Regions from separate parts of the Sinomonas terrae genome, predicted to be linked through region 1. Evidence: riboswitches for the same ligand, from Rfam matches in the RefSeq annotation. Region 1 holds a riboswitch; the other holds the start of a gene.

What was found. Region 1 has a riboswitch for magnesium ahead of L0M17_RS21950 (NRAMP family divalent metal transporter). Riboswitches for the same ligand answer to the same signal wherever they lie in the genome.
Region 2: linked by a shared signal. The riboswitch ahead of L0M17_RS00435 (Nramp family divalent metal transporter) and the one ahead of L0M17_RS21950 (NRAMP family divalent metal transporter) in region 1 are both predicted to bind magnesium.

The regions. Positions count from the first base shown of each region.
Region 1 covers NZ_JAKZBV010000003.1:31,415-34,616, forward strand. Annotated here, with positions in the region: gene L0M17_RS21950 (NRAMP family divalent metal transporter) at 1-1,264, opposite strand, end outside; M-box (ykoK) riboswitch at 1,495-1,665, opposite strand; gene L0M17_RS21955 (hypothetical protein) at 1,828-2,331, shown strand; gene L0M17_RS21960 (hypothetical protein) at 2,780-3,202, opposite strand, start outside.
Region 2 covers NZ_JAKZBV010000001.1:97,100-100,301, forward strand. Annotated here, with positions in the region: gene L0M17_RS00435 (Nramp family divalent metal transporter) at 1-1,350, opposite strand, end outside; M-box (ykoK) riboswitch at 1,576-1,746, opposite strand; gene L0M17_RS00440 (ABC transporter ATP-binding protein) at 1,910-2,902, shown strand; gene L0M17_RS00445 (ABC transporter permease subunit) at 2,899-3,202, shown strand, end outside.

The DNA.
Region 1 (3,202 bases):
GCAGCAGGAGGAACAAGGTCGCAGAGGGCAGCAGCACGCCGGCGAGGACCTGGACACCCACCGTGAGGAGCCCGAGCGGGCTGCCGGGAATGACGACGACGATCGCGGAGATGAGGATGATGCCGGCGAAGGCGGCGTAGAAGCCCTTGGCCTCGCTGACCTTGCGGTGCAGGGAGTGCTTGAGCCCGAGGACGTCGCCGAGCGCGTACGAGGTCGAGAGGCCCACGGCCGCGGCTCCGATGATCGAGGCGTCGATCAGGGCCAGGGCGAACAGGATCCCCGCAAGGTGGCCGACGTACTTCCCCAGGCCTTCGGCAACGCCTCCGGCGTCGGTGAACTGGCCGAACTCGGGGCGGCCGGCGAAGGTGAAGGCGGTGCAGGAAATGATGGCCCCAGCCGCTATCACCACGATGACGATCCCGATCCAGAGATCGGCCTTCTCGTACTTGATGTAGCGCGGGGTGATGCGCTTGTCGATGACGTAGGACTGCTGGAAGAACAGCTGCCACGGGGCGATGGTCGTGCCGACGATCGCGATGATCAGGAGGGTCACATCCGAGATGCTCGACCCCGAGGGCACACCGGGGATGAGGAAGCCCTGGGCGATCTGGCCATAGTCCGGGGAGGACATGAAGAAGATGGGCACGAGCAGCAGCGAGCCGAACACGAGGACCATGCACACGCGCTCGAAGCGCTGGAACGAGCCGGTGCTCGTAGCGCCGACGACCACGAGGGCGGCGACGATCACCCCGGGGATCTTGGGGACGCCAAGGTACGAGAGGCCGATGCTGATGCCGATGAACTCCGTGACGATCGTTAGGGCGTTGAGGATGAACAGATCGATCACGCTGAACGCGCCCCAGAACTTTCCGAAGCGCTCCACGATGAGCCGGGCGTGCCCCACGCCGGTCACAGCTCCGAGCCTGAGCACCATCTCCTGGTTCACGTACAGCACGGGAACCAGGAGAAGGAGCGTCCACAGCAGGCTCGTGCCGTAGTCCTGGCCGGCCTGGGTGTAGGTGCCGAAGGCGCCCGCGTCGTTGTCGCCGACCATAACGATCAGGCCCGGCCCGATGATGGCCAGGAGGGTCTTCAGGCGCGCCTTCCAGCTCGACTGGACCGAGGCGTCGTCCAAGCGGATCGTGCCGAAGGCGCCTTGGATGTCCCCCACGTGGGCGGAGTCGAGCACAGCCGAGCTGGCCACAGCTGTCTGTGAGGGTCCCGGCGGCGAGGGGCGGCGGTGGGTGGGGTTCGTCTTGGGCATGGGATGACCTGCTTCCTCCCGGCGGCAGCCGGGGACCGGTGAAGCGGGCACGCCGAACGCGCCAGGCCAAGGCCATGGTCGGCATGCAGAAAGGACAGGGGGAAGTGCGCTGGCCGGACTGCGGGTCAGCGGGTGCGCGAGGAGGTACTACTATCGCCGCTCGACAAGGCGAACCACCTCCTGCACGTCGCTTCCCACATGCCTGGGCTGGCCCCGGGCAGGGCGCCCGGGGTGCCCTTCCTCGTAAGACCTTTGGCACTTCGCGTCGTGACCCTCGAAGGAGGGAGCCAATCGGGGTTGCCCCTTGGATCCGGGGCAGCCTGTCCTGACCGGAGGCGTCTCTCGACGTTTGGGGTCGCTGGCTTGTTTCCGCGAAGGAGCCTCAGCTAACGAACGGCACCTTGCGTCCACATGATACCCGCACAAGCGTGGACCGTCCTCCCCACCGAGGCGCCGCTGTGGCTCAGCGTCGCGATCGAGACCGCCGCGGCAGGTCCCTGTCACCTGACGGGCGTGACCAAGACGAGGACGACGATGACGATACCCCAGGCCTCGCAGAGCTCATGGGCACTATCGAGACTGCGATCAGCGAGCTCACGCGCACGAGTCAAGACATGGCGCCAGCCATCGAGGCACTCGGTAGGGCGACCACGAGCCCCACACCGGGTGAAGGCCAGACTGTTCAACAAATGCAGGCTTGGAGCTTACGCGCAGCGCGAGCGTTCAAGGAACCTGCGGAGCGGGTCAGTGAGATCGGTGAACGCATGTTCAACACGACAAAGGAGCTTGATGTGGACATGCAGCGACTGCGACGTATTGCAGTCGAGTTGTCTTCCGTCAGCCCAGACTTTGCCGCCAGTTACAACACGATGATCAACCAGCTGGCAGGAATCGATGTCGTGAGCGCACAACTCGACGAACTCCTCGTCAAGATGAAGCCCGCAGAATACCTTTCCGTTGCCCTCCGGAAGTCGCTGCGGCCAGCGCGCAGAGGCCTCACTCGCATAACAGACAGTCTGCACTTGATTGAGACTTGGCAGCCGATTGAGGTTGCCATAAGCGAGTAGACCCGGAAGCCCGGGGAGCGCTGTATGTGCTCGTCCTGTTCGCGATCTACAGGAGACCGGCACCTCAGCTCAATGCCACACCTCCAATTCGACTCATAACCTGAACGTCTCGCAAGCTATTGCGATCGAAGACGTCGCGACCCGTCCCATCAAGGGCAGAACTCCGCTTCTTCTGGGATGAGCGGCGTGAGACACATTGATGGGACCAGTGCTCGCCAGGGCGCTTCAGGTGCCCCCGAAGGGATCGGCTCACCGCAGTAGGCCGCCATTTAGCGATCACAGATCACCGCCAAACAGCGATCAAGTCCACAACTTTCCGGGCAAGCGTCGAGAGGGTCGAAGGTGATGGCCAGCGGTCCCATCAAAGGAACCTTTGACAGGACACCTTCTTATGCTGCCTCCCCCATGACAAAGCCGGTGTGCGGCAGCTGCACCGGCGGCATTCAACTTAGGAGGCTTCCTTCGGGGAGAGCATCAACTCGACGAAGTGGTTGCTGCCTGGGCTCCATCGCTGCCGTCCGTCGGCGTAGACCACGGCATGGCCCAACACAGGGGCTGGCTGGAGATTCGCCCCCTCACTGCCACCTCGGCTCTGCATCTGAGCCGGAATGAATGTGACCGCTACGCTGCCGGTCAGTCTTCCACCGAGCAGCTCGAACATCTGCCTTGGCAGCGTCCACATCACGCCCTGCATCAATCCGTGTTCCTTGGAAGCGAAAGTCACCTTGCCTGCCGACCATTCAAACCCTTTGACGTCCGGGGGGACGCTGCCGATCTGAAGCTTCGCCAATGCAGCCAAAGCCGGCGCGGCAAGCGCTGCGGCTGGGCCGACTACGGGGACGACACCAAGACCAGATGCGATCGTCGCCGC
Region 2 (3,202 bases), on a different contig from region 1:
GGTGAAGACGTTCATCGCCTTGCCGTTGACCCATGGGCCCATGACGGCCTTGTCATTGCAGAGCAGCAGGAGGAACAGGGTCGCGGAGGGCAGCAGGACGCCCGCCAGGACTTGGACGCCGACCGTGAGGAGCCCGAGAGGGCTGCCCGGGATGATGACGACGATCGCCGAGACGAGGATGATGCCCGCGAAGGCGGCGTAGAAGCCCTTGGCCTCACTCACCTTGCGGTGCAGTGAGTGCTTGAGGCCGAGGACATCGCCGAGCGCGTAGGAGGTCGAGAGGCCCACGGCGGCGGCCCCGATGATCGAGGCGTCGATGAGCGCGAGGGCGAACAGGATGCCCGCGAGGTGACCGACGTACTTCCCGAGGCCTTCAGCGACGCCTCCCGCGTCGGTGAACTGCCCGAACTCAGGGCGGCCGGCGAAGGTGAAGGCAGTGAACGAGATGATCGCGCCCGCCGCGATCACCACGATGACGATCCCGATCCACAGATCGGCCTTCTCGTACTTCATGTAGCGCGGGGTGATGCGCTTGTCGATGACGTAGGACTGTTGGAAGAACAGCTGCCAGGGGGCGATGGTCGTGCCGACGATCGCAATGATCAGGAGGGTCACGTCCGAGATGCTCGATCCAGCGGGCACGCCCGGGACGAGGAAGCCGTGGGCGATCTGGCCGTAGTCGGGTCCGGACATGAAGAAGATCGGCACGAGCAGGAGCGAACCGAACACCAGGACCATGCAGACGCGCTCGAAGCGCTGGAACGAGCCAGTGCTCGTGGCCCCGACCACCACGAGGGCGGCGACGATCACACCTGGGATCTTGGGGACCCCGAGGTAGGTCAGTCCGATGCTGATGCCGATGAACTCGGTCACGATGGTGAGCGCGTTGAGGATGAACAGGTCAATCACGCTGAACGCGCCCCAGAACTTGCCGAAGCGCTCCACGATGAGCCGCGCGTGGCCCACGCCGGTCACAGCTCCGAGCCGGAGCACCATCTCCTGGTTCACGTACAGCACCGGAACGAGGAGCAGGAGAGTCCACAGGAGGCCCGTGCCATAGTTCTGCCCGGCCTGCGTGTATGTGCCGAACGCCCCGGCATCGTTGTCGCCGACCATGACGATGAGGCCCGGCCCAATGATGGCCAGGAGGGTCTTGAGGCGCACCTTCCAGCTCGACTGGGCCGAGGACTCGTCGAGACGGATCGTGCCGAAGGCACCCTTGATGTCACCGACGTGCGCGGCATCGAGCACGGCTGAAGTGCTCGAGGTCTGGTTGCTGTGTTGGCTCGGCTGCGGCGTCCGCGCCTTGGCGGCGGGACGACGGGCACGGTTCAAAGAGGTCTTGGTCATCAGGACCGGCTTCCTCCCAGCGGTGGCCGGGGATCGTGAAGCGGGCACGCCGAGGGGCCCAGTCGGGGGCCGTCATCGGCGTGCGGGTGGGGGAAGACGTGCAGCTGGAGGATGAATCCAGTCAGAATGCGCGCAGGGAGGTACTACTGTCGCCGCTTGACAAGGCGAACCACCTCCTGCGCATCGTCTTCACGTGCCTGGGGAGGCCCCGGGCAGACTGCCCGGGGTGCCCTTCCTCGTAAGACCTTTGGCACTTCGCGTCGTGACCCTCTCTGGGAGGGAGCCAATCGGGGTTGCCCCTTAGCCCGGGGCAGCCTGTCCTGACCGGTGGCGTCTCTCGACGTTTAGGGTCGCTGGCTTGTATCCGCGAAGGAGCCTCAGCTAACGAACGGCACCTTGCGTGGACATGATACATGCCGGACCTCGGAGCGCAATTCAGAAAGGCTGCTTTCCCTTAGTCCTCGAGGAGGATGCTGGCCACACAGGTTCATCCCACGGAGCGTCGCGCGGCGGCCCCGCCGGTCCTAGCGTGGAATCGTCAGCTATCTCAGGAGGGGACATGATCCAGGCGACCGACCTGGCGAAGGTCTACGGTGCCAAGACTGCGGTCGATGGCGTCACGTTCACGGTTCAGCCCGGCCGAGTGACTGGGTTCCTCGGGCCGAACGGTGCCGGCAAGTCCACGACAATGCGGATGATCATGGGCCTCGACGCCCCTACACGCGGCACAGTTACGGTCAACGGGTCGCCGTACCCGAAGCACCGGGCCCCACTGCGTGAGATCGGCGCGCTGCTCGAGGCTCGCGCTGTACACCCCGGCCGCACCGCCTACAGCCACCTTTCGGCACTGGCGGCGACCCACGGCATCCCCTCGCAGCGGGTCAACGAGGTCATCGAGATGACCGGACTCGGTGCCGTCGCCAAGAAGAAGGTCAAAGGCTTCTCGCTGGGCATGGGGCAGCGCCTTGGCATCGCGGCTGCCCTCCTGGGCGACCCACAGGTCGTGGTCCTCGACGAACCGGTCAACGGCCTCGACCCCGAGGGGGTCGTGTGGGTGCGAAATCTCGTGAAGTACCTCGCAAGCGAGGGCCGCACGGTGTTCCTCTCGAGCCACCTCATGAGCGAGATGGCGCAGACCGCGGACCACCTCATCGTGATCGGACGGGGCCGCATCCTCGCCGATGCGCCGATTGACGACGTCATTTCGAGCCAAGGCAAGGCCCGGACTCGGCTCCGTACCGATCGCCCCGAAGAGTTCTCACGCCTTCTCGCACGCTCGGGAGTGACCATCCAGGCTCCTGAGCACGAGGTCCTCGAAGTGGGCGGCCTCGATCCTCGGACCATCGCCCAGACCGCGCTCGACCACCAGATCCTCGTCTACGAGCTGACCCCGCTCCAAGCCTCGCTCGAGGAGGCCTACATGCAGCTCACGAAGGACGACGTGGAATACCGCTCGCATGACGCGAGCCACCACGAGGAACCGCCGGCATCCAGCCCCAGTGGGGCGCTCGGGACAAAGGCTGCCCATGAGACACAGGAGGCAACGCGATGAGCACGGCAGTCGAAACCAACCGCCGCTCGGCTGCTCCCGAGGAGGGACTCGCGGGACCGAACTTCTTGCGTGTCCTCAATTCGGAGCGGATCAAGTTCCTCTCGCTCCTTTCGACGCGCATCCTGCTGCTGTGCGGCGTCGTCCTCCTCGTCGGCTTCGCCGCGCTCCAGGCGTGGGGCATCGGACAAGTCACGTCCGCTGCCCACAACGGTGGCCCCGGGGGTCCGCGAGCGGAGGCCTTGGATACGACGTCGGCCGTCCTGCACCTCCCAGCCGGCGGCGTCTCGTTCGCACAGCTCA